One region of the Rhizobium sp. BG4 genome, then DNA from elsewhere that is predicted to be linked to it. Evidence: riboswitches for the same ligand, from Rfam matches in the RefSeq annotation. Region 1 holds a riboswitch; each other region holds the start of a gene.
The links. Region 1 has a riboswitch for thiamine pyrophosphate ahead of F2982_RS15570 (YkoF family thiamine/hydroxymethylpyrimidine-binding protein). Riboswitches for the same ligand answer to the same signal wherever they lie in the genome.
Positions count from the first base shown of each region.

Region 2: it holds a riboswitch for thiamine pyrophosphate, as region 1 does, so the genes downstream of both, thiB (thiamine ABC transporter substrate binding subunit) here and F2982_RS15570 (YkoF family thiamine/hydroxymethylpyrimidine-binding protein) in region 1, are expected to answer to the same signal.
Region 3: it holds a riboswitch for thiamine pyrophosphate, as region 1 does, so the genes downstream of both, F2982_RS26460 (ABC transporter permease) here and F2982_RS15570 (YkoF family thiamine/hydroxymethylpyrimidine-binding protein) in region 1, are expected to answer to the same signal.
Region 4: it holds a riboswitch for thiamine pyrophosphate, as region 1 does, so the genes downstream of both, thiM (hydroxyethylthiazole kinase) here and F2982_RS15570 (YkoF family thiamine/hydroxymethylpyrimidine-binding protein) in region 1, are expected to answer to the same signal.

Region 1 covers NZ_CP044125.1:3,107,596-3,115,519, forward strand. Annotated here, with positions in the region: gene F2982_RS15555 (ABC transporter substrate-binding protein) at 1-613, opposite strand, end outside; gene F2982_RS15560 (ABC transporter ATP-binding protein) at 616-1,380, opposite strand; gene F2982_RS15565 (ABC transporter permease) at 1,377-2,165, opposite strand; gene F2982_RS15570 (YkoF family thiamine/hydroxymethylpyrimidine-binding protein) at 2,193-2,801, opposite strand; TPP riboswitch at 2,793-2,904, opposite strand; gene glpK (glycerol kinase GlpK) at 3,045-4,538, shown strand; gene F2982_RS15580 (acyltransferase family protein) at 4,539-5,564, opposite strand; gene F2982_RS15585 (nuclear transport factor 2 family protein) at 5,733-6,194, shown strand; gene F2982_RS15590 (TetR/AcrR family transcriptional regulator) at 6,207-6,764, shown strand; gene F2982_RS15595 (hypothetical protein) at 6,754-7,707, opposite strand; gene F2982_RS15600 (YciI family protein) at 7,911-7,924, shown strand, end outside.
Region 2 covers NZ_CP044125.1:1,954,108-1,962,031, reverse strand. Annotated here, with positions in the region: gene F2982_RS10045 (ABC-F family ATP-binding cassette domain-containing protein) at 1-180, opposite strand, end outside; gene F2982_RS10040 (thiamine diphosphokinase) at 184-840, opposite strand; gene F2982_RS10035 (MarR family transcriptional regulator) at 883-1,410, opposite strand; gene F2982_RS10030 (MDR family MFS transporter) at 1,526-3,061, shown strand; TPP riboswitch at 3,118-3,230, shown strand; gene thiB (thiamine ABC transporter substrate binding subunit) at 3,283-4,305, shown strand; gene thiP (thiamine/thiamine pyrophosphate ABC transporter permease ThiP) at 4,305-5,942, shown strand; gene F2982_RS10015 (ATP-binding cassette domain-containing protein) at 5,929-6,639, shown strand; gene F2982_RS10010 (M48 family metalloprotease) at 6,892-7,924, shown strand, end outside.
Region 3 covers NZ_CP044126.1:1,363,926-1,371,849, forward strand. Annotated here, with positions in the region: gene F2982_RS26430 (TIM barrel protein) at 1-738, opposite strand, end outside; gene F2982_RS26435 (LacI family DNA-binding transcriptional regulator) at 762-1,772, opposite strand; gene F2982_RS26440 (sterol desaturase family protein) at 1,919-2,953, shown strand; gene F2982_RS26445 (sugar ABC transporter substrate-binding protein) at 3,129-4,058, shown strand; gene F2982_RS26450 (hypothetical protein) at 4,129-4,374, opposite strand; gene F2982_RS26455 (outer membrane protein) at 4,534-5,163, opposite strand; TPP riboswitch at 5,314-5,416, shown strand; gene F2982_RS26460 (ABC transporter permease) at 5,526-6,266, shown strand; gene F2982_RS26465 (ABC transporter substrate-binding protein) at 6,298-7,236, shown strand; gene minC (septum site-determining protein MinC) at 7,368-7,924, shown strand, end outside.
Region 4 covers NZ_CP044126.1:557,767-565,690, forward strand. Annotated here, with positions in the region: gene F2982_RS22680 (ROK family transcriptional regulator) at 1-1,150, shown strand, start outside; gene F2982_RS22685 (sugar phosphate isomerase/epimerase) at 1,185-2,039, shown strand; partial or broken gene ugpC (sn-glycerol-3-phosphate ABC transporter ATP-binding protein UgpC) at 2,062-3,122, shown strand; TPP riboswitch at 3,164-3,260, shown strand; partial or broken gene thiM (hydroxyethylthiazole kinase) at 3,314-4,116, shown strand; gene thiE (thiamine phosphate synthase) at 4,113-4,748, shown strand; gene thiD (bifunctional hydroxymethylpyrimidine kinase/phosphomethylpyrimidine kinase) at 4,745-5,557, shown strand; gene F2982_RS22710 (YdeI/OmpD-associated family protein) at 5,561-6,169, opposite strand; gene F2982_RS22715 (carbohydrate ABC transporter permease) at 6,233-7,081, opposite strand; gene F2982_RS22720 (sugar ABC transporter permease) at 7,074-7,924, opposite strand, start outside.

The DNA.
Region 1 (7,924 bases):
CGGCATAGACGAAGGCGCGCTGGGCCTTCTTCTCGAGCTCGGCCTGAACGCCTTCCCAGGTATAGACTTCGAGCGTGAAATCGACAGCGCCATTGTCGAGCGCCTGATAGGCGGAAGTGCCGAGCGTCACGGTCTCGAACTCGCCCTTGCCGCCGGCGTTCCTGATCATCGAGCCGAGCAGGGCATTTTCCCAGGCGCTGCCGAAGCCGCCATAGGTCTTGCCGTCGAGATCCTTCGGCGTCTTGATGTCGGTGCGGTCCCCCTTGAAGACGACGCGGCCGGTCTCCTTCTGGACGATCGCGAAAGTGCCGACGAGATCGGCACCGGCGGCGCGCTGGGTCATCAGGCCGATCGAGTCGAGCACGCCGAAATCGGCGACGCGGCTGGCGACGAGGGTTGCGGCAGAGGTGTCGGTATAGGGGAGAATGTCGACCTCGATGCCGGCGTCGCGGTAGAAATTCTTCTCCCGGGCGACGTAGAGGCCGATGTGATTGGTGTTCGGCGTCCAGTCGAGGGCGACCGAGACCTTGGGGCTTGCGGCGCGGACGGCAAGCGGTGCGGCGGTCAAGGCGAGAATGCCTGCAAGCGCCGTGCGGCGGGTGATGATCGGCATGGTCATGGTTCGGCTTCTCCTTCGAAGAGCGTTGTGAGAATGCGGTTTTCGATTGCGATGATCTCGGCCTGATGCTTTCCCGGTTCCGTTCGCGGCCGGGGCAGGCGGACGTCGATTTCGAGGGCGACGCGGGCGGGGCGGGGCGAGAAGACGTAGATGCGGTCGGAGAGCAGCACGGCTTCGCGCACGTCATGGGTGATCAGGACTACCGAGAGGCCACGGCGGGCAGAGAGCGCCTCGAGGAAACGCTGCATCTTCAGCCGCGTCAGCGCATCGAGGGCGCCGAAGGGTTCGTCGAGCAGCAGGATGGGGCGCTGCTGCACCACCGTGCGCAGCAGGGCGGCGCGCTGGCGCATGCCGCCGGAGAGTTCATGCGGCCAGCTGTTCTCGAAGCCGGCGAGGCCGAATTCCGCGAGCAGCGGCTCGATCTGGCACCTAGCCTCGCGGCGGGGCATGCCAGATATCTCCAGGCCGAGTGCGGCATTGTCGATCAGCCGCCGCCAAGGCATCAGCGCATCGCGCTGCGGCATGAAGGCGAAGGGGCGTTCGGCGGCGTCGAGCGGCTGGCCGTTCATGCGGATGCTGCCGGCGGATGCGGTGGCGCTGCCTGTCAACAGCCGGAAGAGTGTCGATTTGCCGGCGCCGGAGGGGCCGAGGACGGATATGAATTCGCCCTGCTTCAGGTGCAGCGAGATGCCGGCGAGCACATCGATATTGCCGAGGCGGCAACTGAGGTTTTCGATGTCGAGAAGGGACGCGCTGCTCATTCCGGGTCATCCTCGTTTGCCCGGTGCCAGGGCATGGTGAGGCGCTCGGCGAGGACCGCGAGTGAGAACAGCAAGAGCGTCAGCAGCGCGCTGACGAGGACGGCTGCAAGCACGAGATCGGCGCGGAAATTGTTCTTGGCGTTGAGGATGTAGATGCCGAGCCCGCGGGCGGCCCCGGCATATTCGGCGAAGATGGCGCCGACGACGGCATAGGTGATCGATATCCTGAGACCGGCGAAGAAATAGGGCAGCGATGACGGCAGGCGGGCGGCGCAGAAGCGCTTCCAGCGCGAGGCGCCCATGGTCGTCAGCAGTTCCTCGATCTCCGGCTCGGTTGCGGCATAGCCGCGTGTGAGGGCCACAAGCATCGGAAAGAAGGTGACGAGGGCGACCAGCAGGATTTTCGGCAGCAGGCCGAAGCCAAACCAGAGGACGATGAGCGGCGCTATGGCGACGAGCGGCAGCGTCTGGCTGATGACGAAGACAGGCATCAGCGCCGAGCGCAGGCGCGGCACGAAATCGATCAGCACCGAAAACACGAAGGCGATGAGGAGGGAGGCCGCGAAACCCGCCAGTGTCGCCTGCAATGTCGGCCAGCTGTTTGCCAGCAGTGCTGCGCGTTCGGCAAAGGCCTGGGCGAGAACGCGCGAGGGTGCGGGCAGCGTCGCGGGCGGGAGGCCGGCGATGCGCACATAGCTTTCCCAGGCGGCGAGTAGGGCGCCGACGGAGAGGATGGCGGGAAGAAAACGGGCGGCAAGGCCCGGCAACCGGACAGATCTCGGCATCGGCAGGATCCTGACGTGACGCTGGGATCAGACGGCGGAGGGGCTGTTGGCCGATACGGTGAGATCGATCGTCACATGGCCGTTCGGCGGCCCGAAGCGGACGAAGGCTTCGTGGATCGTTGCGAAGACCGCGCCGGCATCGCCCTTGACGCGGGTGCAGAAATTCTTCGAGCGGTCGAAGACGCCTGAGTTCTTCAGGAAGTCGATGCAGCCGTAGATCTCTTCCATGTGATCGCCGGTGCCCATGACATAGAGCGAGAACTGCGCGGCTGCATGGCGGCCGGTGACCGGGGCGGAAGCGACCGCTTCGAGAGCCGACGCCTTGCGCTCGGCAAGCGGCAGGACCGGGCCGGTAAGGGCTTCGGTGTGGCACATGGGATCATCGGGCTCGCCGGGGCAGCCGCGGGAGATGGTGGCGCGCAGCACCGCGTGGATGCCGTCTGCCGAGCCCGCAACATAGAGATCGCGCATGGCGGCGAAGACGATATCGGGCGTGCCAACGATCAGCGTCGAGATGTCGTCGGTCTCGATCCTGAGCTTTTCGCGATAGGGATCAAGTGCCGGAAGGGCAGACAGGATGACGTCGACGAAACGGTCGGTCATCGGGTAAAGGGAAATTTGTGCGCCAGAAAACATCGCTCGCCTCGCTCCGCTGGTATTATCCAGATCAGCTAAAGAGTTTGAGGCCATGCCAGCCGCATCTCAGCCCCGGCTATACGGAGCACCCCTGTCGTTGGCACCTTTTAAACACGCGCCGCGCGGCTTGTAAAGCGGCGATCTGACGAGGGGCAAAATTGCGCTCGGCTTTCTTTTCCCTTTCGTTTCTGCCTCTTAAATGATCTATCTGAAAGCATCAGAGCTTCATGGAAGGGGGCAGGGATGAGCGGATATGTTCTGGCGATCGATCAGGGCACGACGTCGACACGGGCGATCGTGTTCGATGGCGAGATGAAGATCGCAGGCGTGGGCCAGAAGGAGTTCACGCAGATCTATCCGCGCTCGGGATGGGTGGAGCATGACCCTGAGGAAATCTGGGATTCCGTCGTTTCGACGATCCAGATGGCGCTGCGCGAAGCGAAGGTGAAGGCGACTGACATTGCCGCATTGGGGATCACCAACCAGCGCGAGACCGTCGTCGTCTGGGAGCGGGAAACCGGCAAGCCGATCCAGAATGCCATCGTCTGGCAGGACCGGCGCACGGCGAGCTATTGCGAAAACCTGAAGCGCCAGGACCTCGAGAAGATCTTCACCAGGAAGACCGGCCTGATCCTCGATCCTTATTTCTCGGGCACCAAGCTCTCCTGGATGCTCGCCAATGTGAAGGGTGCGCGCGCCCGCGCCGCCAAGGGCGAACTCTGCTTCGGCACGATCGACACGTTCCTGATCTGGCGGCTGACCGGCGGCAAGAGTTTCGTCACCGACGCGACCAATGCCTCGCGCACGCTGATGTATAACATCGCCGAGAACGAATGGGACAAGGACCTGCTGGAGATCCTGCGCGTTCCCGCCGCCATGCTGCCGGAGGTGAAGGACTGCTCTGCCGATTTCGGCATCGTCGAGAAGTCGATCCTCGGCGCCGAGATCCCGATCCTCGGAGTTGCCGGCGACCAGCAGGCGGCAACGATAGGCCAGGCCTGCTTCGAGCCTGGCATGCTGAAATCCACCTATGGCACCGGCTGCTTCGCGCTTTTGAATACCGGCTCCGACATGGTGCGTTCGAAGAACCGGCTGTTGACGACGATCGCCTACCGGCTGGACGGCGAGACGACCTATGCCTTGGAGGGATCGATCTTCATCGCCGGAGCGGCCGTCCAGTGGCTGCGCGACGGTCTCGGCATCATCGACACGGCCGGCGAGACCGGCAAGCTCGCCGAGAATGCCGATCCCTCGCAGGAGGTCTATCTGGTGCCGGCGTTCACCGGTCTCGGCGCGCCGCATTGGGATCCGAAGGCGCGCGGGGCAATCTTCGGCCTGACACGCAACAGCGGCCCGGCGGAATTCGCCCGCGCTGCGCTGGAAGCCGTCTGCTACCAGACCCGCGATCTGCTCGATGCGATGCAGAAGGACTGGAAGAACGGCAGCGACGACACGGTGCTGCGCGTCGATGGCGGCATGGTCGCCTCCGACTGGACGATGCAGCGGCTCTCCGACCTGCTCGACGCGCCCGTCGACCGGCCGGTGATCCTGGAGACGACGGCGCTGGGGGCAGCCTGGCTCGCCGGCAGCCGTGCCGGTGTCTGGCCCGACCGCAAGAGTTTCTCGGCTAACTGGAAGCGCAACCGCCGCTTCGAGCCTGACATGGATGAGAAGACCCGTTCCGCCAAGCTCAAGGGGTGGAAGAATGCGGTGAAGCGGACGCTGAGCGATGCCTGATCAGGCCGCCGCCACCGCCCGCTCGCGCCTGATCGGCGGGCTGTAGAGCCAGCTGGCGCCTGCGCGGTCGGCGGCTGCCTTGATTGCCAGCGACAGCGTGATGGCGGTGACGCAGATCAGCGGTGCCGCGAGATAGCCGATCGATGGTGACGGCTCGACGAGGGTGGCGATCAGGCCGGCTATGCCCGCGACAATCATTACATGGGTGACGTAGACCGGCAGCGTGTTGCGGCCGAAATAGGAAAAGACGTCGCGCAGCGCCTTCAGCCGCGACATCAGCACGGCCATGCCGCACAGCCATGAGAGACCGGCGATCGACGAGGCGAAGGCCCAGAGGCCGGGCTCGATCGGCTGCAGGCGGCTGCGCAGCGCCAGCAGCAGGATGAATGCGGCGAAGCCACCGGCTGCGAAGGGGAGAGGGCGCTCGGTCAGCGTTTCGGCGATCAGCCTGCCATACCAGCAGCCGAAGGCGAAGAAGACGAAATATTGCAGCACATTGCGGTGGGTGAAGAGCTCGATCGGCAGATAGCCGCCGAAGGTGAGGATCGAGAGAATCGTGCCGACGGCGATGACCGGGATGCGCGGCGCCGAGGAGAGCAGCTTGGTGACGGTCATGAAGATCGCCAGCGCCCAGATGAACCAGATGCCGGTATTCGGCGCCCACCACATTTCGATGAGCTGATAGGAATCCGACCCCTCCGAGGGCACGAGGCCGTTGGTGTGGACATAGCGGAAATAAAGCCAGCGCGCCGTGCTCCAGACGCCGAACAGCCAGACGAAGGTCCAGATCTTCTTCCTAAAGAAATCCGGCCATGTGGCCCGCATCGCCGAAGCGGCCAGGAAACCCGACACCGAGAAGAACAGGGGCATGCGGATCGGCGCCATGATGTTGCTGATCTTGGTGTAGAGGGCCGGGGCCATCTCGTGGAAGTTCAGGTAGAGCAGGGTGTGGTAGACGACCACGAGGATGATCGAGAGGCCCTTGGCGATATCCAGCCATTCGATGCGGGTCTTCTGCTGGTGCATGGTTTCCCCTTCCGATTGTGCGCTGCGGCAGGAACAAACCGTCCAATTGCGTCAGAAACGTGGGCGCGACGGCATTCTTCTATCCGTGCGCGAATGCCGCAGGCGCGTCCCTTGCTTCCTCTGTACTGATAAGTACAATACGTTCCTATTGGTACAGGAGATATGACAATGACTGCACTTATCCCCCCATTCACGCTTGAAACCGCCACCCAGAAGGTGCGCCTTGCCGAGGACGGCTGGAACAGCCGCAATCCGGAAAAGGTGTCGCTGGCCTACACGCCCGACAGCGCCTGGAGAAACCGCGCCGAGTTCGTCAACGGCCGGCCGGAGATCGTTGCCTTCCTAAGCCGCAAGTGGGCCAAGGAGCTGGATTACCGGCTGATCAAGGAGCTCTGGGCGTTCCGCGAAAACCGCATCGCCGTACGCTATGCCTATGAATGGCACGACGACAGCGGCAACTGGTTCCGCTCCTATGGCAACGAGAATTGGGAATATGATGCCGACGGCTTGATGCAGCGCCGTTTCGCCTGCATCAACGACATGCCGATCAAGGAATCGGACCGCAAGTTCCACTGGCCGCTCGGCCGCCGTCCGGATGACCATCCGGGGCTGTCAGAGCTCGGCCTCTAAGGACGCAAGGCTCTGAAAACCGTCTACGAACGCCGCGATGTCGTGCCCCTGCTTGCCGAGATCTTCCGGGAACTCGGCTATGAGGGCGCGACGCTCAGCCGGATCACCGAACGCACCGGGATCGGTAAGGGCAGCCTCTATCATTTCTTCCCCGGCGGGAAGGAAGAGATGGCGGCTGCCGTTCTCGTGGAGGTCGATCGCTGGTTCGAGGATTTCATCTACGAGCCGCTGCGCCGCGATGAGCCCTCGGCTGCGATCGAGGCGATGTGGCGCGGCGTCGACGATTATTTCCGCTCCGGAGGGCGCATCTGCCTCGTCGGCGCCTTTGCGCTCGATGGCACGCGCGAGCGTTTCAGCGAGGCGATCAACGGTTACTTCCGGCGGTGGGTGGATGCGCTCGTAGGCGCTCTTCTCCGCAGCGGGGTAGAGCAGGGTATTGCACAGCAGGAGGCGGAGGCCGCGGTTCTCGGTATCCAGGGCGCGCTGGTTCTGTCGCGCGCCCTCGACGATCATCATGTCTTCCGCCGGGCGATTGCCGGGATGAAGACGAGGCTTTCGGCTACTTCTTGAGCCAAGGGCTCTTCGTGCTCCAGAAGATGACGCTGGCGCCGAGATAGTCGTTGGCGAAAGCGGTGAATTCTTCCTTGGTGAAGGGCTTCCTGGTCTGCGGGTTCCTGTAGGTCAGCGTCGGCTCCTGCACGGCCATGCCGACATAGGCGAGCTTGCCCTTGTACTGGTTGAAGAACGGATAGGAGTTCTTCATCTGCGCCTTGCGGTTCGGCACGATATCGGGGCCGCCGAGGCCGATATTGTTCTTCGCCGCGAAGTCGAACAGACGGCTCATGTATTTGTGGTCGTTTTCCCATTCGCAGGGCCAGAAGTTGACATACTGGACCACCATCGACTTTGAGAACGCCCTGCGGGCGAAGCCGAGATTTTCCATCTCGCCAGCGAAATAGGCATCGCAGGAGAAATCCTTCGGCTCGTTCTTCGGATCGAGATCGATCGAGGTCTCCGGCAGGTTGATGCCGTAGACGCGGCCATCGAACTTGGCGGCAAGCGCCGAGATCAGCGCCTGGTAGCGCTCCCGCACCGCCGGGTTCCACTGCTGCGCCACCCAGCCGGAACCGATGCCCTTGTTTTCGCCGGGATTGTCGAATTGCGGGGCGAGGCCGCCGCCATATTCGGCGCCTTCGAGCATGTAGTCGGGGATGTTGCGGGCCTTGGGGCTGAAGAAGCGGTCCTGCACCTGGATGAACAGCTTCTTGTTCAGGCTCTCGGCGATCGCCAGGTCCTTCTCGATCGGCGAGAAGTCGTATTCGCCCTTGGTCTTCTCCAGCATCTTCCAGTTATAGACCACCTGCGCGCCGCCGATATCGGCGCGCGACAGCAGGTCCTTGAGGCCGTCGAGTTCACCGGCGCCGGTATAGATGAAATTCTGGGGCGCTGCGGAAGCGGCAGTGGCTGCGCCCGCAAGTGCGGCAGCCAGGAACAGGCTTTTGAAAAGATGCATGTTTCGTCCTGAAATATGAAGTTGGAAATCCAGCCGCGCGAGAAATCGGAGCCGAAGGTGGCAACTCGATGGCGAAAGCCCGAGTGCCCGATACAATCCCCAATGCTAATTTTGCCCCACGGCTCATTTGTGAAGCGTAATTTTTTGCTGCGCCCTGTCGGATGGCGGGTTACTCCTTCGTCATTGAGGAAGAGGAGTAACAGATGCTTTATGCGAT
Region 2 (7,924 bases), 1.2 Mb from region 1:
GCCGGACTGCGCCTCGGCAATGCCGGCAGCCATCTTCAGCAGTGTCGACTTGCCGGAACCGTTGCGGCCGACGAGGCAAATCTTGTCGCCGGGCTCCACCTGCAGGCTTGCGCCCGCCAGCAACGGCGTGCCGCCGAAGCTCAGGAAGATGTCGTCCAGTTTGAGAATGGGAGGCGCCAAGAATCAGACTCCGGAAAGATCATAAGGGCGGGCAAGGATGATCGCGCGGCCGCTGCCGAGCGTGAACCGGACCTTGCCTTCCGCCACATTGGAAATGGTACGCGATGAGCCGAAAGGCAAATGGAAATCCGAGAGCGGATAGCGGGCATTCTCGATGAAGAGCCCGCGCAGCTCGCTGAACCCGGGGACGGAAAACAGGCTGTTCTTCGGCAGATCAAGCTCGATGGTTCCGGCAAGAAGCGGAACCGCTTCCTCCACCCCTGAGGTGAGCAGCAGGTCGAAACCCTCTTCTGCAAGGCTGACGGCGTAAAGCAGATGCTGAAGCGCATGGTCGGAGCGCTCGCCCGCCAGGGCACCAGCTAGGATCAGCCTCTTCGCCCCACGCGCAATGGCTTCCGAGACGGCGATCTCGCCATCCGTCGAGGCTTTGGCGGCCGGGTAGGGCTGCTTCGGCACATCGGGAAAGGCGCCTTCGAGATCAGGCGCCGTGGAATCGAAATCGCCCACCCAGAGCTCCGGCACGACGCCGAGCTCGGCCGCATGCCGCATGCCGCCATCGGCCGCGATGAAGCGGCTACCGGCAACGGCGCTGCGCAGCCGTTCCGTCGGCGTCAGCTCGCCGCCAAGCAGGATGGTGAAGGTGGTTTCCGTCATGGGCATTGCCCATAGCGCAAAGCAGGGGTCGAGGGAAAGGGGCAGGGTTCAGCCGGGCGTACCCTTGTCGCGCCGTTCGAAGGCTTTTTCATAGCCGTCGATGAAGCGCTCATAGAGTGCGGCGAAGGCATCGACGTCCTTTTCGCTCCATCCGTCGAGGATTTCGCCGATCAGCGCCATCTTCTGCGCACGGATTTCAGCAAGCAGCCGCTGGCCGATCGGCGTCATTACCACGACGATCCGGCGCGCATCGGCCTGCGATGCCGCGCGGCGAAGAATGTTGCGGCTGACCATGTCGGCAACAACGCGGCTGGCGCGTGACGGATCGATGCGCAGCATCTCCGCGATCGTCCCGACCGTCACTTCGTCAGCCGGCTGCGCGCGGCGTACGGCATCGAGCACATCGAGATGCGATAGTTCGAGATCCGGCGCAACGCTCTGGATCGCAAGGCGCCCGATCAGCCTGCGGCCCGTCATGAGCTTCATGCGGGTCATGCTCTGGCCAATGCTCAAGACGCTTTCGCTTTCCAGCGACAGGGGATCGAGCTCGTGAATTCGGGCGGGTTTCTCGTTCATGCGGCGAGCATAACAGAAGGCTTGCGGGAAGGAAACATGCCTGCGTCATTCAAGTGTCATTGACATTTATATGCTTTTGTCACATAAATTGGCGATCAAGATCGGAACTGTCTTCATGGATATGCAGCTTGCCTCCCAGCCGCTCGTGACGGATCCCCGCCGCAGGCTTATTCTCTTCCTGTTTCTGATGACCGCGATGTTCATGGCAACGCTGGACAATCAGATTGTCTCGACGGCGCTGCCGACGATCGTGGGCGAATTCGGCCATCTCGAGCGCTTCGGCTGGATCGGCTCGGCCTATCTCCTGTCGCTCAGCGCCGTGATGCCCGTCTATGGCAAGCTCGGCGACCTCTTCGGCCGCAAATATGTGATGATGACGGCGATCGCGATCTTCACCGTCGGCTCGGCTGTCTGCGGTCTGGCCATCTCGATGAACACGCTGATTGCCGCCCGCGTGCTGCAGGGCCTCGGCGGCGGCGGCATCATGGTGTCGATCTTCGCCGTCAATGCCGACCTTTTCGAGCCGCGGGAGCGTGCCCGCTACCAAAGCTATTCCAGCCTCGTGCTGATGGCCTCCAGCGCCATCGGCCCCGTTCTCGGCGGCATGATGAGCGATCTGTTCGGCTGGCGTTCGATCTTCCTCGTCAACGTCCCCATCGGTTTCGTCGTGCTTATCGGCTTGGCGCTGATGCTGCCCTACCGCAAACCGCATCGCCGCCCGAAGATCGATTATGCCGGTGCCCTGCTCTTGGCGATGACCACCACCAGCATCGTGCTGATGGCCGATGGCAGCGAGCTCTTTGGCTCGATCCTTGCGCCGCAGAGCCTTGGCATCATCGCCGCAGGCGTTGTCTGCGCCATCGCCTGGGTCTTCGTCGAGCGCCGCGCCGCCGAACCGATCGTACCGCTGTCGCTGTTCCGCAACCCGACCTTCCCGCTTCTCCTGATCATGTCGATTACTGGCGGCGGGATCGCCATCGGCATGGCCAACTATTTCGCGCTCTTCCTGCAGACGACAACAGGCCTCTCGCCCTCGCATGCCGGCCTGCTCTTCATCATGCTGACCGGCGGCCTTGTCTGCGGTTCGTTGTTTGCCGGCCGCACCATCTCGCGCACCGGCCGCTACAAGCCCTTCGCCATCGCCAGCCTCTCCTGCAGCGCCATCGCTTTCGCGCTCCTGACACAGGTTCATGCGGGTACCCCTCTGCCCATCATCGGCCTGCTAATGGCTCTGCACGGCATCGGCATCGGGCTTGCACAGCAGGTGCCTATCATCGGCGTTCAGAACGCGGCTCCGGCCCGTGACGTCGGTGCTGCAACGGGTTCGGTGACGCTGTCGCGCATGGGCGGCGCCTCGATCGCCATCTCGATCTACGGCGCGATCATCGGCTCGCAACTCGCCAAGGTCGGCGTCTCCATCCCGGGTGTCGCCGATATCGAACAGCTGACGCCGAAGATGATGGCGGCATTGCCGGAAGCCAGCCGCCAGGCGGTGGCCGATGCCTATTCGGCAGCCTTCACGCCGCTCTTCATGACGTCCTGCGCCTTCGCCCTGATCGGCCTGATCGCGGCGTTTTTGCTGAAGCCGGTACAGCTGCCGCGCCACGGCGAGGCAAAGAATTCTGCGGCTGCAGCTGAAGCAGCCGAGTGACCTGATGAGGGCGAGCTTCGCCCTTGTCATAAAGCCGTCATCGCTATACATCTGCCAACGCTCTAACGGGGTGCCTGTGTCCGAAAGGACATCTGGCTGAGAGGCTGCAAGCCAACCCGCGGAACCTGATCCGGTTAACACCGGCGGAGGGATTAGATGCGCGCGTGACACCAGGCACCGCCCTTTTCCCGTGAAACAACTTGTATAGGAGGAGGCGCGCCATGCCCGGCCGCAAACCATTGATCGCAATTTTCGCCACGGCGCTTCTCGCCGTTACCTCGGCCATCGCTCCGGCCCAGGCCGCAGACAAGACGCTGACGGTCTATACCTACGAAAGCTTCACCTCCGAATGGGGTCCTGGCCCCAAGGTGAAGGAAGCCTTCGAGAAGACCTGCGCCTGCACCGTCAATTTCGTGAGCGTCGCCGATGGCGTCGCCCTTCTCTCACGCCTCAAGCTCGAGGGCGCCTCGACGAAGGCCGACGTCGTGCTCGGCATCGACACCAACTTGATCACCGAAGCCAAGGATACGGGCCTGTTTGACGCCAGCGGCGTCGATACCAGCGCCTTGAAGGTACCCGGCGATTTCAAGGACGATGTCTTCGTTCCCTATGACTACGGCCACTTCGCCATCATCTACGACACGCAGACGGTAAAGAACCCACCGAAAAGCATGCAGGAACTGGTCGACGGCGACCCGTCGCAGAAGATCGTCATCGAGGATCCGCGCACCTCTACGCCGGGTCTCGGCCTGCTGCTTTGGGTGAAGTCCGTTTACGGCGACAAGGCGCCGGAAGCCTGGGCCAAGCTCAAGAACCGCATCCTGACGGTCACGCCCGGCTGGTCGGAGGCCTATGGCCTGTTCACCAAGGGCGAGGCGCCGATGGTGCTCTCCTATACGACGTCCCCGGCTTACCACATGGTCGCTGAAAACACCGACCGCTATCAGGCGGCCGCCTTCTCCGAGGGCCACTATATCCAGATCGAAGTCGCCGGCCTGCTGAAGAACGCGCCAGACAAGGATCTTGCCCGCGACTTCCTGAAGTTCATGGTCACCCCCGGCTTCCAGGACACGATCCCGACCAACAACTGGATGATGCCGGTCTCGGCGACATCCACGCCCCTGCCGGATGCTTTCGGCAAGCTCGTCAACCCCTCCAAGACTTTCCTGATGTCGCCGGATGACGTCGCCAAGAACCGCAAGGCCTGGATCGACGAGTGGCTTGCGGCGATGAGCATGAACTGATGCTGCAGACGGCGGCGGAACGGCGAAATGCATTGGCGGGCGGCGCAATTGCGCTCGCCGCCATCCTGCTTTTCATCGGTATCGCTGCCGTTTCGCTTGCCGCCTCCGGCGGGGGCGCTGCCTTTGCCGGGATCATTTCCGATCCCTATATCCTCCGCGTCCTGCGCTTCACGCTGCTGCAGGCAGTCCTCTCCACGCTGCTATCGGTTTTCCTGGCGATCCCTGTCGCGCGGTCGCTCGCCCGCCAGCCGCAATTTCCCGGCCGCATCTGGATCATCCGGCTGATGGCGGTGCCGATGGGACTGCCGGTCCTGATCGGCGCGCTCGGCCTGATCGGCATCTGGGGCAGGCAGGGCCTGCTCAACAGCGCGCTGACGAAACTCGGCCTCGCCGAACCCGTCAGCATCTATGGCCTGACCGGCATTCTGCTTGCCCACGTCTTCTTCAACCTGCCGCTCGCCTGCCGGCTGATGCTTGCCGGTCTTGAACGGCTGCCCTCTGAATACTGGCTGATGGCGAGCAATCTCGGCATGCGTCAGCGCGCCATCTTCCGTTTCATCGAATGGCCCGCCATCCGCGGCCTGATCCCCGGTATCGCGGGGCTGATCTTCATGCTCTGTGCCACCAGCTTCACGCTGGTGCTGACGCTCGGCGGCGGTCCTGCGGCAACGACGGTCGAGGTGGCGATCTACCAGTCGCTTCGCTTCGATTTCGATCCCGGCCGCGCCGTCGCACTTTCCCTGCTGCAGATCGCGCTGACCGGCCTCGTCCTCGCCGCCATGTCGCTCCTGCCAGCGAGCCCTGACGAGGGGCTGACGACGGGCCAACGAGCAATGCGTTTCGATGGCAGGAAGCCCACAGCGAGGCTATTGGACAGCCTGCTATTGATCGTCGTCGCAGCCTTTCTCCTGTCGCCACTTCTCTCGGTCGTCGTCGCCGGCCTGAAAGCCGACCTGCCGAAACTGCTTGGCGAACCCGTCTTCTGGCAGGCCGCGGCGATGAGCTTCGGTATATCCATCTCCGCCGCCACACTGGCGCTGCTGGTATCGGCAGCCCTGATCCGCGCCCGCCAGACCATCGCCACCAGCAAGCAGTCCGGCCGTGGCAACCGCGCCTTCTTCGCCACGATGGGCGGCGCATCTTCGATGGTGCTATTGGCCCCGCCGGTCGTGCTTGCCACAGGATGGTTCATGACCCTGCGACCGTTCGGAGATGCAGAAATTTTCGCGCCTGCCCTCGTCGTCTTGATCAACATGCTGATGGCGCTGCCCTTCGTCATGCGCGTGCTCGAACCGGCCTATCTCGTCCATCAGCGCCGTACGGCGCGGCTATCGGCAAGCCTCGGGATCGCCGGCATCGCGCGGCTGCGGCTTATCGATTGGCCGGGGCTGCGCAGGCCGTTCCTCACCGCCCTGTCTTTCGCTATGGCGCTGTCGCTCGGTGATCTCGGCGCCGTTGCTCTTTTTGGGTCAGATGGTTTCATCACCCTGCCGTGGCTAGTCTATAGCCGCATGGGAAGCTACAGAACCAATGATGCCGATGGCTTTGCGCTGATCCTCGGCGTGATATGCCTGTTGCTGACAATCGCCGGAACATCCGGCCAGGTGCGAGGACATGGTGCCGATGACGGCCGCTGATATCGCTATGCAGAACGTCCGCCTGACACTTGGCAGCCATGCTTTTCACTTCGATTGCGCACTCCCCGGCGGCCAGATCATCGCCGTGACCGGCCCCTCGGGCGCCGGAAAATCGACCTTCCTCAATCTGCTGGCAGGCTTCGAGATACCGGAGAGTGGCCAGGTGCTGCTTGATGGCAGGGACGTCACCGGCGTCCATCCGTCAGAGCGGCCGGTCTCGCTCGTCTTCCAGGACAACAATCTCTTCGCCCATCTCGATATCTTCACCAATATCGGGCTGGGCATCAATCCGGCCCTGAAGCTCACGCAGGCGGACCGTAGCCGCATCTCGGCGGCGCTGGCGCAGGTCGGACTTGCAGGCTTCGAGAAGCGGCTTCCGGCGACACTGTCAGGCGGCGAGCGCCAACGCGCCGCCTTCGCCCGCGCCCTCGTCCGCAATCGCCCGATCCTGCTTCTCGATGAACCCTTCGCTGCCCTCGATCCCGGTTTGCGCAGCGGCATGGTGGAGCTTCTGACGACGATGCAGCGCGAGACCGGCAGCACCGTGATCGTCGTCTCGCATGACCCGGACGAAGTCCGCCGCATCGCCAGCTATGGGGTCTTCATCGACCATGGCGCGATCGCGCTTGCCGCGCCGATCGATGAATATCTCGCGCGAAAAGATATGCCCGCATTGCGGCAATTTCTGCGCGGTTGACGAATCTGCAGGGTGCGATGGCACTTTCGCCACAATTTCATCCGAGCGAAAGAACTCCTTAACCACGCCAAGCTTGCTAAATTACAACGGCGCCACAATTAAGCAGAGTCTCGCTATGCAACCGATGCGGAAATCAGCTACAGCAATGACCTGTATCCATCCGTTGTGCACTGCGAGAGCCAGGATGGGCGCCTGTTGAACCCCGTTGGAAGTGGCCGGATCGATAAAGCGGCGAACCGGCTGAAAAGCAAGATGACTCGGAGAGCCAGACTGGACAGCATGAAGACGTGGACGAGACCCGCGCCCTCCAGGACTATGCTTTCCGCTTTGCGCCACCGGGGACGGCATGCGCTGCTGCTGACTGCTGCCGCAGTCGCGCTTAACAGCTGCCAGTCGATCATCGAGCAATCCTACCAGCCGACCGTCTCGCCCTCGTCCAATCCGCAGATCGTCGATGAAGTGCAGAAGAACGATCCGCGCGCCGCGATGGGCGCCCGCGAACACCCGCGCATCGTCGCGAGCTATGGCGGTGAATACAAGGACGCCAAGACCGAACGCCTCGTTGCCCGCATTGCCGGCGCGCTGACGGCCGTTTCGGAAAATCCGAGCCAGTCCTATCGCATCACAATCCTGAATTCGCCGGCGATCAACGCCTTCGCGCTGCCGGGCGGCTATCTCTACGTGACACGCGGCCTGCTGGCGCTTGCCAATGATGCCTCCGAGGTTGCCGCCGTGCTCTCGCACGAAATGGGTCACGTGACGGCCAATCACGGCATCGAGCGCCAGAAGCGCGAAGAAGCCGAAGTCATCGCCAGCCGCGTTGTTGCCGAAGTTCTCTCCAGCGATATCGCCGGCAAGCAGGCGCTCGCCCGCGGCAAGCTGCGCCTCGCCGCCTTCTCCCGCCAGCAGGAGCTGCAGGCCGACGTCATCGGCGTACGTATGCTCGGCGAAGCCGGTTACGACCCCTATGCTGCTGGCCGCTTCCTCGACAGCATGGCCGCATACAGCCGCTTCATGTCGGCCGATCCGGATGCCGACCAGAGCCTGGACTTCCTGTCCAGCCATCCGAATTCCGCGCAGCGCATCGAACTGGCCCGCGACCACGCCCGCGCCTTCGGCCAGGAAGGCAAGGTCGGCGACAAGGGCCGCGATTACTATCTCGACGGCATCGACGGTCTGCTCTACGGCGACAGCCCGGAAGAGGGCTATGTGCGCGGCCAGACCTTCCTGCATGGCGGTCTCGGCATCCGCTTCGACGTACCGCCCGATTTCACCATCGACAACA
Region 3 (7,924 bases), on a different replicon from region 1:
GATCGCATAGGGTTTCGGGCCGAGTTCGCAGGTGAAGGCGAGCGCCTCATCCGGTCCGGCGCGCCCCTTCCAGCTGCGGAAGCCGTACTCCCACCAGGTCATGAAGAGATCGAGCCAGGGCTTGTGATGCGGGAAGGAGATCTCGATCTGCACCTGCTCGCGCGAGGCGACGCGGCCGTGAAAGGCCCAGGAACTGTCGAGAATGCGGTTGATCAGCGCGTGGTTCTCATCGGAAACTGGCCAGGCGAATTCGCGGCCGACCAGGAAATGCGAGAGGTCGCCGAGCAGCTTCAGATCCGGTAGGCGGTCCATCAGGTCGAGGGTGAAGAAGAGATCGGTGGTCATCCGGTCGCGATGCGTCTCGATGAAGACGGGGATGCGCGCCTCTTCGGCCAGACGATGCCAGCCTTCGAGCAGCGGCAGGCAGTCCTCGATCCGGCGCAACCGGACATCCGGCTGCAGGCAGAGATGGGCGACACCGAACTCCGCCGCATTCTCCAGCGCCGGCTTCAAGTCATCGACGGTCTTCGGAAAACACTGTCCTTCCGCCTTCAGCCCGTGATCCCTCAACAGCCCGGCGAGGTTCTGCACATAGCTGCGATCATACCAGTGGGCGCTGACGCCATCGAAGCCCGCCTCAGCGATCAGGCGGATGTTCTCTTCCAGGGATCGCTCCTGCTGTCTCGCGCTTCGAAGTTCCATCGCCCAGAGCGACTGGAAGACATTGAGGGTCTGCATGGCTTACCTCCCGAGTGTTTTGGTTAGAGATTCTGCGCGCTGATGGTCATGAACCGCACGGGATCGGTGATGACCTCGGTGCGGATGATGTCGAGCTTGCGCAGAATGAGATCGACGGAGCGGCGCGCCTGCACTTCGGGCGCCTGGTCGAGACAGATGTCGAGAAGGCCGTTTTCCAGATAGCGCTTCTTCTTTTCGGTCAGTTCGTGGCCGACCCAGAAGATATCCCGCTGCTTGGCCCATTGTTGCAGGACGATGGCGACGCCCTCATCACCACCGCCAGCCGAATAGACGCCGATGATCTCGGGGTCGCGCCTGAGCGCTTCTCCCAGCAGCTCGGCGCATTGCAGATCGTCGTCGCGGCCCATCATCACCAGCGAGAGCGCGTGGCCTTCAGCCCCGCGCTCGGCCATATAGTCCGAGAATCCCTGAATGCGCTGGCGGTGGTTCGAATAGGCGCCGCTATGGCAGATGGCCGCGAAATGTCCTGGCCGCGCCGCCAGCATGCCGGACATGTAATAGGCGGCACTGCGGCCAGCCGCATAATTGTCGATGCCGAGGTAGGGAACCTCGGGATCGTCGCAGCGGGTCACCACCTGTGCAACCTCGACGCCTGAGGCACGCACCTGGCGCAGCGCCTCGATCACCTTCGGATGGTCCTGAGAACAGATGATCAGTCCCGATCGGCGAAAACTCGGATTGGCAATGTGGTGCGCCATGCCGATCGGATCGCTTTCCTTGATGAAGGTGCGGTGCAAGATGACGGCGCGGTCGAGCGAGGCGGATATGCGCTCGAAGGCCTGGTTCAGCCGGGCGAAGAACGACGTCTCCGGCCGCACAAGAATGACCTCGATGCGGATCGCGCCACGATGGGTCTCGGTCGAACGCTCGCCATAGCCGAGCTTCTTGGCGGCGCGGATGACCTTCTCGGCGGTCTTTTCGGTGACGCCGCCGCGGCCGTTGATGACCCGCTCGACGGTGGCGATCCCCAGTCGTGCCTCCCGGGCGACATCCTGCAGCGTCGTCTTTTTCATCAAAACCTCCCCCAAACTCGCCTGGACAGTCAAGCATTCCAGCCTCTCGGGCGAAATACCGCAATTGATCAAAACACATCAAAACAGCGATGGGAATTGGCCCTGCGGCTGCGGTAATTTTTGCCTCACGAGTTGGAGGATTTCAGATGGACGACACACTATACGGCAAACGCAACAAACGCGGCGACTGGGCGCCGTTCAAGCTCATCCAGTATCCGCCTGTGTTCATCTGGCCGGTCCAGCCGCTGCGTTTCCTGAAATGGCTGTTTGGCTATCCGGGCTATCTGATGCCCTGGAACGTCCTTTACGCGGTGATCGGCACCCTGCTCTGGCTCTACGCCACGCCGTCGCTGGAGACGGCAAAGACCTTCTCGATCGGCTGGATCGCCTATCTGCTCATCCGCAATGCGGCGATCGTGCTGGTCTTCTTCGGCGCCTTCCATCTGCGCCTCTACATGCAGAAGAAGCAGGGCACGAGCTTTAAGTTCAACGCCAAATGGCCCTCTGTCGGCAACGACGCCTTCCTTTTCGGCAACCAGACGGTCGACAATGTCATCTGGACCTTTGCCAGCGCGGTGCCGATCTGGACGGCATTCGAGGTGCTGACGCTCTGGGCTTTCGCCAACGGCATCATTCCCTATGTGTCCTTCGCCGAGCACCCGGTCTATTGCGTCGTCGTGATGTTCTTTATTCCGACCTTCCGCGACCTGCATTTCTATCTGGTGCATCGCCTCATCCACTGGCCGCCGCTGTATCATGCCGTCCACAAGCTGCATCATAACAACGTCAATCCCGGCCCCTGGTCCGGTCTTGCCATGCACCCGATCGAGCACCTCCTCTATTTCTCCGGTGTGCTGATCCACTGGATCGTGCCGTCCAATCCTGTCCATGCGATCTTCCACCTGGCGCATGCAGGCCTTGCCCCGGCACCGGGCCATGCCGGCTTCGACAAGATCGTCGTCGGCGAGGAGAGCGCCATTGATACGCACAGCTACGACCACTATCTCCATCACAAGTATTTCGAGTGCAATTACGCCGATGGCGTCATCCCGCTCGACAAGTGGTTCGGCACTTTCCACGACGGTTCGCCCGAGGCCCAGGAGCGCATGGACAAGCGCTTCATGGAGCAGGCAAGGCGCCGCGCCGAAAAGAAGGCGCGCGGCGAGCAGCAGGCAAGCTGACTGATTTCCCAAGCGAGCGACCGAGAAAGGCCCGGCTGCAGAGCCGGGCCCTTTGCTATGCGGATGCCCTGCAAATGAGGCGTTTTCATCAAATTATCGGCGGACCGCACGGCCTTCCCCGGCTAACGTTTTCCTGCGGCCGCCTGGCGCCGCCTTATCTCTGGGAGGAGAGAACATGCTGAAATTGCTGACCGCCAGCGCCGTTGCGCTGGTGCTTGCGTCGCAGGCGCACGCTGCCGACCGTATCGGTGTTTCGATGGGCACGCTGTCCAACAACTTTCAGACGCTCATCGTCAACGGCATGGAAGACTACGCCAAGTCGATCGGCGTGGAGCTGCAGATCGAAGACGCGACGACCGACGTCAACAAGCAGCTCGATCAGGTGAAGAATTTTGCCGCCGGCGGCGTCTCTGCCATCATCGTCGACCCCGTCGATTCCGACGGTACGCCGGCTCTGAGCAAGGTTGCCGAAGATGCCGGTATTCCGCTCATCTATGTCAATGTCCAGCCGACCGACCTCAACACGCTCGGCAAGCAGCAGGCCTTCGTCGGCTCCAACGAAACTGAATCCGGCACGTTGCAGACCAAGGAAGTCTGTCGCATGCTCGGCGGCAAGGGCAATGTCGTCATTATGATCGGCGACCTCACCAGCCAGGCGGCGCGCCAGCGCACGCAGGACGTCCACGATGTCGTCAAGACGCCTGAATGCAGCGGCATCAACGTCGCCCAGGAGCAGGTCGGCAACTGGAGCCGCGTCAACGGCGCCGATCTGGTTTCCAACTGGCTGACATCGGGCGTCGAATTCAATGCCATCATCGCCAATAATGACGAGATGGCGCTCGGCGCGATTTCGGCGCTGAAGGCCGCCGGCGCCTCGACCGACAAGATCATCGTCTCAGGCATCGACGCGACGCCCGAGGCGCTGCAGGCGATGAAGACAGGCGATCTCAAGGTCACCGTGTTCCAGGATGCCAAGGGCCAGGGCAAGGGATCGATCGATGCCGCGATGAAGGCGATCAAGGGCGAGAAGCTCGACCGCGAGGTCTGGATCCCCTTCCAGCTTGTCACCCAGAAGAACATGGCGGATTTCGAGCATCTGAACTAAGGCGCGGCCTGCCTCACGGGCGGTGTCAGGACGGCCACGATGCGCTCAGGCCATCGTGGCCATTCGCATGTCAGGCGGCTGGCAGGGGCTCGCTGATGACGACGAAATTGGCGCAACTATGCTCGACATTGGCTATGCGGATGCGCAATTCGCGCCGCGAGGTCAGCAGAAACAGGAAGACCTTCTTGGCCCGCTGCGCTCTGCGCAGCACTTCCTCGCCGCCGAAAAGCAGGCCATCGCGCTCTCCGAGTTCGAAAGCGACATGCTCACTATAGTTCTCGTCCGTGATGGTGATTGTTCCGAGACCCGACAGCATGTGAGCATTCCTCATGATGGGAATGACTTTTGTCGAAGTCCTAAATTAGTGCAACACGGTGTTCCGGTTTTCCACGAGATGTTGGAAAGCGTACCGGCGATCATAGAAAAGGGCACGCCGAACGAAGGCGTGCCCTTACATTGGGGAGATGGGTGGCGCCTAGAACTTGACGCCGACGCCGATCATGATCGTGTTCTGGTTCAGGTCGAAATCGCCGCCAGCCGCGCCGAAATTGCCGCTGCCGTAATCGGTGTAGCGATATTCGCCGCGGGCAAAGATATTCTGGGTGAAGGCGTAGTCGATGCCGGCGCCGATGGTCCAGCCGTTCAGCGTATCCGATTCGTCTGGCCCGACATCCGGATTGGCCTCGGCCCGGGCGATTGCCCAGCCGGCCGTGCCGTAGATCAGCGCATTGTCGAAGGCATAGCCGACGCGGGCGCGAACCGAGCCCTGCCAGGTCGTCTCGACCGAGCCAAAGGCTACATCCTCCTTGTTCCAGTTGTGCAGGACGTCACCTTCGACACCGACAACCCAGTTGTTGTCGAACTGATAGTTATAGCCGCCGAAGACGCCGAGAATGCCGCCATTGGCATCGACATCCGATGCCCCGGAAGGATCGAAGGTGTTCCAGCTATAGCCACCCTCGGCGCCGATATAGGGGCCGGACCAGGTGAAGACAGGTGTTATCGCTTCGGGCTCGCCAGGGGCGGGCGGCGGCGTCAGGTCCGCGGCCTGAGCGGAAATGCCGGCAAGTGAGGCAGCCAGCGCGGTGAGAATAACGAATTTCATATTCGGTCTCCCTAATGCTTAAGGGTCAAGTAGGGTGCCTGATCCAAAAGTCTCTAATTAATTTTGTAGCTGAGACCCCGGAATACAAGACTGGCGACCGGCCTGCGACAGATGCGCCATTGACTTCAGGCCGGGAAAACGACAGGTTCCGCCCATTCCGAGGGGAGCATCTGACGATGCTGAGATGGCGGTGAGCCGGACCCTTGAACCTGATCCGGGTCATGCCGGCGTAGGAACGGAACAAGATGCCGGCGGCATCTCCCCTTCTTCTTCGCTTTGCCTGGATCTCCAATTCTGTCTGGAGATCGCTTCGCCATGTCTGTCTTTCCGTTCCCGCATCCGGCCCGCGCGAAGGCCTAGCGATGCGTCCGCTCAACGCCCTCGGCGGCGTGGCCCTGCTGATCGCTCTCTGGCAGGCGGCCATCTGGATCTTCGCGCCCGCGCATTTCATTCTGCCGTCGCCTGCCGACGTCGTCGCCGTCTTCGGCAGGCAGCCGCTCTTCCTGCTTGAGCAGAGCCTGACGACGGCGCTCGAAATCGTCCTCGGCCTGCTCTGCGGCGCCATATCGGGCGCGGCCGTCGCCTTCGCGCTCGCCGCCTTTCCGGCGGCCGCCACGCTCGTCTGGCCGATGGTACTGATCCTTCAGGCTTTCCCGGTCTTCGTGCTGGCGCCGATCCTGGTTATCTGGCTGGGTTTCGGCATTGCCTCGAAGATCGCCATGGCGACGATCATCATCTTCTTTCCCGTCGCCTCCGCCTTTGCCGACGGGCTGCGCCGCACCGAGCGGGATATTCTCGATGCGGTATCGCTGACAGAGGCCAGCCATTGGCAGACGCTGATGCGGATCCGCCTGCCGCTCGCCCTGCCGTCCCTCGTCTCCGGCCTCAGGATCGCTGCACCCCTCGCGCCACTCGGCGCCGTGATCGGCGAATGGGTCGGGGCGTCGTCCGGCCTCGGCTTCGTCATGGTCCAGGCCAATGCCCGCATGCAGACGGACATGGTCTTTGCCGCCATGGCCGTGCTCGCCGCCATGACCGTTATCTGCCGCGTCGCCGTCGACAGGCTTACCTCCGGCTGGACCCCATGGGCCACCACGGACTGACTTCTTCTTCCCGCATAATCATGGAGCAAACATGCTGCGTCTGATATCCGCCACTCTCCTTGCGATCGCGACCCTCGCATCGCCCTCCTTCGCCAACGACAAGCTGACCGTCATGCTCGAATGGTTCGTCAATCCGGACCACGCGCCGATGGTGATCGCACAAGAGAAGGGCCTGTTCGCCGCCGCCGGTCTCGATGTCACCCTCATTCCGCCCGCCGACCCCTCCGCGGTGCCGCGTCTCGTTGCCGCCAAGCAGGCCGATATCGGCATCCACTACCAGCCCAATCTCTATCTCGATCATGAAGCCGGATTGCCGATCGTCCGCATCGGCACGCTGGTCGAAACGCCGCTGAATACGGTGACCGTTCTGGCCGACGGGCCGATCAAGAGCCTGGCCGACTTGAAGGGCAAGAAGGTCGGCTTCTCCGTCACCGGTTTCGAGGATGCGATGCTGAAGCGGATGCTCGAAAATGCCGGTCTCAAGAAGGACGATGTCGAGCTCGTCAATGTCAACTTCTCGCTCTCGCCGTCGCTGATCGCGGGCAAGGTCGATGCGACCGTCGGCGGCTTCCGCAATTTCGAGCTGACGCAGATGAAGCTCGAGGGTCACGAGGGCAAGGCCTTCTATCCGGAAGAAAACGGCGTGCCGCCCTATGACGAACTGATCTTCATCGCCCATCGCGATTCGGTTGCCGATTCGCGTCTGCCGCGCTTCCTCGGTGCGATCGAGCAGGCCTCCGTCTTCATCACCAACCACCCCGATGACGCCTGGCAGATGTTCATCAAGGCCTATCCTGATCTCAACGACGAGCTGAACCGCAAGGCTTTTTTCGACACGCTGCCGCGCTTCGCCAAGCGCCCCGCCGCTCTCGATACCGGCCGCTACGAGCGCTTCGGCGCCTTCATGCAACAGATGGGACTGGTCAAGACGGCGCCCAAGGTCGAGGACCTCGCCGTCGAGATAAGGTAGTCTGTGGCGCGTCTGCCACGGCCCTTTGCAAAGCCCCCCGGCCGTTAACCGAATGTACCGGCCGGGAGCCCCGCGTTAACTATTTGTTAACCACGAAGCAGCTACACCGAAGCAATCAAAAATTAACCAAGATTGCTAATGTGTTAACCGACGCACGCTCCATCCGTATCAAAGGCCGTTCGTTCCTGGCGGTCGTTTTGACGCCCGATCTGCCCTTCGAGGAGTGGCTGGTCCGGCTCGACGATCTGGCCTCGCGCTCGGCAGGATTCTTCCTGGGGCGTCCCGTGGTTCTCGACGTTTCGGACCTGCAGGCCGACCGGGCGCTGCTGAAATCGATGATTGCGGCGCTCGCCGAGCGCAATGTGCGGATCATGGGGATCGAAGGCGCGCGTCCCTCGCAGCTTGACGCGACGATGCCTCCGGGCATGACGGGCGGCCGCCCGGCGCCGGATGTCGAGGTGACGGAAACGGCGCCTGCGCCTGTGAAGGGCGCTGCACCGAAGGCTGAAGAGCCGGTACAGGTCGTGGCGCCGCAGGTGATCACCCGCGCGCCGCTCTCCTCGATGGTGCTGCACGAGCCGGTCCGCTCCGGCCAGTCGATCATCTTTCCGGAAGGCGATGTGACGATCATCGGTTCGGTCGCCTCGGGCGCCGAAGTCATCGCCGGCGGTTCCATTCATATTTACGG
Region 4 (7,924 bases), on a different replicon from region 1:
GCGCTGCATCCACCGGCAGGCGCCGATTTCTCGCGCGGAGATCGCCAGGCAGACGGGCTTCACCAAGCCGGCGATCGCCCGCATCGTCGACCGCCTACTCGACGAAGGGCTGATCATCGAGGCTCGCCGCCGCCATGGTTTGCGCGGCCAGCCGGCAATCGAGCTCGAGATCAATCCGGACGCATTCTTCGCGATCGGCATCAATATCGATCGCGATCACCTGACCATCCTTGCGGTCGATGCCGTCGGCAATGTCCGCGCCCGCGTCCATCACGAGAAGCGCTACATCCTGCCGGCCGAATTCATGCAGCTGTCGGCCGACGCGATATCGCATTTCCAGCGCAGCCGCCTGATCGATGACGCACATCTGGCCGGCATCGGCCTGGCGATGCCCGACTGGCTCGGCGAAATCGCCTTCCCCGGCAGGCCTGCCAACTACTGGGAATGGATGGAATTCGATGTGCGCGCTGCCCTCGAGGATCTGACGCAGCATCCTGTTTTCATCGAAAACGAAACCAACGCTGCCGCATTGGCCGAGCTCGATTACGGGCTCGGCGCCGAGAGCCGCAGCTTCCTCTATATCGCCGTCAACGCCTGCCCCGGCGGCGGTCTCGTTCTCGACGGTAACGGCCATCGCGGTGCGATGGGCCTCAGCGGTGAAATCGGCTGGGTGCCGATCGCCGACGGCAAGGATGAAAGCACACAGAAGGTGCGCCTGCTCGGCGAGATCTTCTCGCTCTTCTGCCTTTATCAGTTCCTCGCGGAGCATGGCATCAAGGTCAGCGTGCCCCAGGATCTCCTGACGCTCGATGCCCGCGGCAAGCGGCTGGTCTCGCAGTGGCTGAAGGAGATGAGCGCGCATCTTGCGGTCGCCGTCCGCCATGTCGGCATGATCGTCGATCCCGACGCCATCCTGGTCGGCGGCCGGCTGCCGATCCGCATGATCGACGAGCTGCTGCGCTATGTGCATGAGCATCTGGACGCCAGCGACGGCGCCCTGCCCTCGATCCACCGCGCCTCGCTCGGCGAGGATGCCTCGGCGATCGGGGCGGCCGCCATGCCGATGGCCGCGGCGCTGATGCTGGCGTCATCGGATGAGGTTCAACGTACCCGTTCACCGCTGAAATACATGGATCGCCTGAACAATTAGCACGGCCGCTGCGGCGGCGCATGGGAGGATTTTGATGAGGATCGGTTTCTATACGTCGACGTTCAACGACCGGCCGCTTGAAGAAGTGGTGGATTTCGCAGCTTCCGCTGGTTTCGATGCCATCGAGATCGATGTCGGCGGGCACATCAAGACCCCTGACAGGGTAAAGGCCGCCGTCTCGCTTGCCCGCGAGCGCAATCTCTTCGTCTCCTCGATCACCTATTTCGGCAACCAGCTCGACGCCGATAATGCCAAGCGCAAGGATCTGCGCTCGCGCACCGCCGAATTCGCCCAGGCGATCGGCGAAACCGGCGTGCCGGTTTTCGTCATCTTTCCCGGGCGCAACGACGATGCCAGCGACGACGTCAACTATGACGATTTTGCAACCTATGTGAACGGTTTGATCGCCGAGACCGCGTCCAGCGGCCTTACCTTTGCAATCGAGAACTGGCCGGGACCGAAGGACAATTTCGTCGGTACGACGCCAAAGGGTTACGAGGAGCTGTTCAAGCGCATTCCCGACCGGCGTTTCGCGCTCGAATTCGACCCCTCGCATTTTCTGCGGACGGGTATCGATCCCTATCTGGCGCTGGATGCCGTCAAGGATCGCATCGCCATCCTGCATGCCAAGGACACGGCGGTCGATGCGACCGCGCTGCAGGCCGTCGGTTATCACGGCAAGGGTTGGTGGCAGTACAAGCTGCCGGGCCTCGGCTTGCTCGACTGGTCGAGGTTCCTGAAGCAGGCGCGCAGCTACGGCTTCGACGGCACGATTTCCATCGAGCACGAGGACGCCGCCTATGGCTGGCCGGGCAAGGACCTGGAAACTCGCAAGGAGGGCGAACGCGTCGGCCTCGGCTATCTCAGAACCGTCTTGGACAAGCTTTGATCGCAGCCTGGGGAGGACGATAATGGCTCATGTTTCAGTCAATAATGCTCGCAAGGACTACGGCGCGTTCAAGGCCATCAAGGGTGTCTCGGTCGATATCCGCGACGGCGAATTCGTCGTCCTCGTCGGACCGTCCGGCTGCGGAAAGTCGACGCTGCTCAGAATGATCGCCGGGCTTGAAGGCATCACGTCGGGCGAGATCCAGATCGGCAAGCATGTCGTCAACGAGCTAGCGCCGAAGGACCGGGACATCGCCATGGTGTTCCAGAACTACGCGCTCTATCCGCATATGACGGTCGCCAAGAACATGGGATTTTCGCTGCGGCTGAAGCGTATGCCGCGGGCGGAGATCGACAAGCGGGTCGGCAATGCCGCAAAGATCCTCGGCCTCGAAAGCCTGCTCGAACGCTATCCGAAGCAGCTCTCCGGCGGCCAGCGCCAGCGCGTTGCCATGGGCCGGGCGATCGTGCGCGATCCCGCCGTCTTCCTGTTCGACGAGCCGCTCTCAAATCTCGACGCCAAGCTTCGCGTGCAGATGCGCTCCGAGATCAAGGAACTGCACCAGCGGCTGCAGACGACAACGATCTACGTCACCCACGACCAGATCGAAGCGATGACCATGGCCGACAAGATCGTCGTCATGAGGGATGGCCGCATCGAGCAGTCAGGCTCGCCGCTCGACCTCTATGACCGGCCGAACAATCTCTTCGTCGCCGGCTTCATCGGCTCGCCCGCGATGAACTTCATCAAGGGCAGCATGACGGATACGGGCTTCCGCACCGAGGATGGCATTACCCTGCCGAGCGACCGTCGGCCTGCTGACGCGGTGACCTACGGGATCCGCCCGGAGCATTTGCAACTCGACCCAATGGCATCGAGATCACCACCGTCGTCGTCGAGCCCACCGGATCGGAAACACTGGTGATTGCGCGGCTCGGCGCGCAGACGATCAGCTGCGTCTTCCGCGAGCGGATCAGGGCTGCACCCGGCGATGTCCTGAAGGTGGCGCCCATTCACGATGCCGTACATCTCTTCGGCGCCGATGAGCAGCGCATCGCCAGTGGGGAAGCCCGGCTTAACTGATAGGGCGTGACAAGCCGCCGATAATTTGCGATGACCGTGGTGTTGAGAGACAGGGGCGTTCGCCGAAAGGCGGGCTGAGAAGTACCCTTCGAACCTGAACCAGATAATGCTGGCGGAGGGAGTCGCTCGAGGCCCTTCGCTTCCATGTGCCTGGCCTCCCGCGTCTTGCCCCGCCCCAAAAGGGACGCAAGATGACGACTTCGAGATCACCCGGGCAATTGCTGACCGCGCTGCGCGCCGCGCCGCCACTCGTTCAATGCATTACCAACTATGTCGCGATGAATATCGCCGCCAATGTCGTGCTGGCCGCGGGCGCCTCGCCCGCCATGGTCCATGCCGAAGAGGAAGCCGGTGAATTCGCCGCATTCTCCGGTGCACTGACCATCAATATCGGCACGCTCTCGCCCGCCTGGGTCAGCGGCATGAAACAGGCGGCGAAGGCTGCCGCGCGCAACGGCAAGCCATGGGTTCTCGACCCCGTGGCGCATTACGCCACCGGCTTCCGCCGCGAAAGCGTCGCGGCACTTCTCCACCTCAACCGGCGATCATCCGCGGCAATGCATCCGAAATCATCGCGCTGGCCGGCAGCGAAAGCCGTGGCCAGGGCGTCGACAGCCGCGATCCCGTCGAGCAGGCGGAAGGTGCTGCCCGCAGCATCGCGGCGCAATATGGCGCCGTTGTCGCGGTCACCGGCCCGGTCGACTTCGTCACCGACGGCACCCGCGCCGTTCGCATTTCCGGCGGTTCGCCGCTGATGCCGCAGATCACCGCGCTCGGCTGCTCGCTGACCTGCCTGACCGGCGCGTTTGCCGCGGTCGCCTCTGACGAGACCTTCGATGCGACGGTTGCCGCTCTCGCAATGTTTGCCGTCGCCGGCGAACAGGCGGCACAGGAAGCCAAGGGGCCCGGATCCTTCTCCTGGCGTTTCCTCGATGCGCTTGCCGCGCTCGATGGTCCGGCACTCGACGCCGCAGCAAGGATCAGCCAGGCGTGAAGAGCTTCGACCTCTCCCTTTATCTCGTCCTCGACCCGGAGCTCTGCTCCGGGTACGGGCTTGCCGAAACAACCCGCGCAGCCGTTGCAGGTGGAGCGACCATCGTGCAGCTGCGCGACAAGACGGCGACTACCCGGCAGATGATCGAGACGGGCCGGGCACTGCAGCGGGTCCTGTCAGGAAGCGGAGCACTGCTTGTCGTCAACGACGATGTGGAAGCGGCAATCGCGCTCAACGCCGATGGGCTGCATATCGGCCAGGAGGACCTCGGCGCCGCCGAGGCGCGCCGCCGCATCGGCCCTGATATGATCCTCGGCCTCTCGGTCGAGACGCATGCGCTTGCCGCAGCCGTCGATCCCGCCATCGTCGACTATGCGGGGATCGGCCCCGTTTTCGCGACGGCGACCAAGCCGGATCACAAGCAACCGATCGGCATCGCAGGTCTGGCGGAGCTGGTTCGTGTCTGCCCGGTTCGCTCGGTGGCAATCGGCGGCCTGAAGGCGGAACATGTGGAGCCAGTGCTCGCAACGGGCACGGAAGGGCTTGCGGTCGTCTCGGCGATCTGTGGCCAGCCGGATCCGCAAGCGGCGACGGCTGCAATCGCCGAACGCATCAGAAAGGCAGGACAATGATCCGCAACGTTCTCTCGATCGCCGGCTCCGACCCATCGGGCGGCGCCGGCATCCAGGCCGACCTCAAGGCATTCTCGGCCCGCGGCACATACGGCATGGCCGTGCTGACGGCCCTGACTGCGCAGAACACCACCGGCGTTTCCGCAGTGCAGACCGTCTCTCCGGATTTCGTCGCCGAGCAGATCCGCATGGTCTTCGCCGACGTGCGTGTCGATGCCGTCAAGATCGGTATGATCGCCAATGCCGGGATTGCCGAGGCGATTGCCGATGCGCTGCATCCGCATCGCGGCATCCCGCTGGTGCTCGACCCGGTGATGATCGCCAAGGGCGGCGCCGCCCTCCTCGATATCGCCGCGATCGGCGCGCTCACCGACCGCCTTCTGCCGCTGGCAACGATGCTGACGCCGAACCTGCCCGAAGCGGCGGCGCTGCTCGGCGAGGATCATGCCCAAGACCGCGATGCCATGCAGCAGCAGGCGCGCAAACTGCTGGATCGCGGACCGCGCATGGTACTGTTGAAAGGCGGCCATCTCGGCGGCACTGACAGCCCCGATGTGCTGGCAAGCGCCGGCCATATTACCTGGTTCGAGGCTCCAAGGGTTCCGACGAAGAACACACACGGCACCGGCTGTACGCTGTCGAGCGCCTTGGCGGCCGAGCTTGCAAAGGGCAAGACGCCGGAGGCAGCGGTCGCGATCGCCAAGCGCTATCTCGCCGATGCCGTTGCGGCTGCAGAAACGCTCACCGTCGGTTCCGGCCATGGCCCGGTCCAGCATTTCCACGCGCTCTGGGACAAGGCCGATCTCTGAGGTTCAGACCTTCGGCTTCTTGTTCTGCGGATAGATCGTCTCGCCCTTCGCCAGCATCTCGACGAAGGCCGCGATCTTCCGCTCGCGGCCCGCGGGCGTCTTCATATTGTGCACGCGGAAGGCGAGCGCGAAGCGGTTTTGCGCGCTGAGCGCCGCAAGCATCGCCTTGGCCTTGGGATCGGCGTCGATCGCCGTCTGCAGATCGTCGGGGATTTTCAGGTCCTTGCCGCTGCCATAGGCCCGGTCCCACCGGCCATCCGCTTTCGCGGCATCGACCTCGCGAAGGCCGTGCTCGGTCATCCTGCCCTCGTCGACGAGGCGGGCGACATTGTTGACGTTGATCTGGCTCCAGATGCTCTTCCTGCCGCGCGGCGTATAGCGCTGGAGGTAGCTCTTTTCGTCCAGGCTTTTCTTCACCGCATCGATCCAGCCCCAGCAGAGCACAGCGTCGATCGCCTCGACCGGCGTGATCGACGGCAAGCCGGATGCGACCTTGAAGATGCGTATCCAGACCTCGCCTTCACGGTCGTGATGCGCGGCCAGCCAGTCGCAGAAATCCTGCTTCGTCTTGAATTCGCGAACCTTCTGCGGATCGACCTTTATCGGTGCCAACCGTCTGCTCTCCCATGATGCCCTGCAGCGGCCATGGTAACGGCCGCGGCACAAACGGCAACATCAGGATTTGACCGCACCCGCCGTCAGCCCGGCGATAATGTGTCTCTGGGCCAGGAAAAAGACGATGACGGTCGGCATGATCGTCAGGGTGATGAAGGCGAGCACCAGTTGCCATTCGGTGCCGAATTCGCCGCGATAGACCATGATGCCGAGCGGCCAGGGATATTTCGATTCCGAATTCAGCATGATCAGCGGCAGGATATAGCTGTTCCAGCTACCGACGAAGGAGATGATGCTGACGGTGGCGATGATCGGCCGCGACAACGGCAGCGAGATGTACCAGAAGAAGCGCATGTAGCCGCAGCCATCGACGAAAGCCGCCTGGAACAATTCTTCCGGAAGGTTGCGAAAATAGTTTCTAAAAAGCAGGATGCTCATGCCGAGGCCGAAGGCCACCTGCGGCAGCACCACGCCCCAATAGGTATCCAGCAGTCCTAGATCGCGGATGCGGATGAAGAGCGGCAGGATGGCGGTCGCCGCGGGAAACATCAGCCCGAGCAGAAAATAGTTCAACAGGAAGGACGAGCCGAAGAAGCGCACATGCGCAAAGGTGAAGGCCGCCATCGACGAGACGATCAGCGTCAGCGACACCGTGAGCACGGCGATGACCAGCGAATTGAAGATCTGCAGCCAGTAGCGCTCGCCGAACAGGATATCGGTATAGTTCGACCATTGCCACGTGGCGGGCAGTCCGAAGGGATTGACGCGCAGGTCGCCGAGCGTCTTGAAGCCGCCGAGCGCCGTCGTCAGCAGCGGGATCAGCACGAGGGCGGCGATGAGGGTCAGCGAGACGTAGAGATAGACCTTCGTCGTCGCGGGCATGCGAATGGTGTCGGTCGTATCAGTCATTGCGCATGAATATCCTTTTGTAGCCGAAGGCGAGCGTGACGCAGATGATGAACAGCACGACGCCGACGGCGCTGCCGAGGCCGACCTGCATGCGCATGACGCCGTAGGTGTAGAGGAAGGTCACCATCGTCTGCGTCGAGTTCGACGGACCGCCGCCGGTGAGCGGCATGATCATGTCGAAGAGCTGCAGGGAGCCGATGACGGCAAAGAAGATCGAAAGCCTGAGCGTCGAGCCGAGCAGCGGCAGGGTGATATAGCGGAACTTCTGCCAGCCGGAGGCGCCGTCGATATCGGCAGCCTCAAGGACGTTCTTGTCCACCGACTGGAGCCCGGCGATGAACAGCATCATGTGGAAGCCGAAATATTTCCAGACGACGACGCCGAGCACCGCATAGATCGCCACGTCCTTGTCGGCGAGCACATAGGGATTGGCCATGCCGAAAAAGCCAGCGATCGCGGCAAACAGCCCGTAGTCGCCGTCATAGACGAAGCGCCAGATCAGGCCGGCGGCGACATCGGCGAGAACATAGGGCAGGAAGAAGATCAGACGGTAGGTGACGACGCCGGGAATGCGATGCGCCAGCATCGTCGACAGCCAGATCGCCAGCGGCACCTGAATGGCGATGGAAACGACGATGATCAGGCCGTTGTTGATCAGCGCCTGGCTGAAGGCGGCATTGCGGAACAGGACCTGGAAATTCTTGAGCGCGATATATTCGGTCGGCGTGCCGTAGCCGTTCCACTTGTAGAGGCTGTACCAGGCGGCCTCGCCCATCGGCATGATGACGAAGAGCGTGAAGAGGATCAGCGCCGGCGGCAGGAAAAGCAGGAGCACGGCCCAGC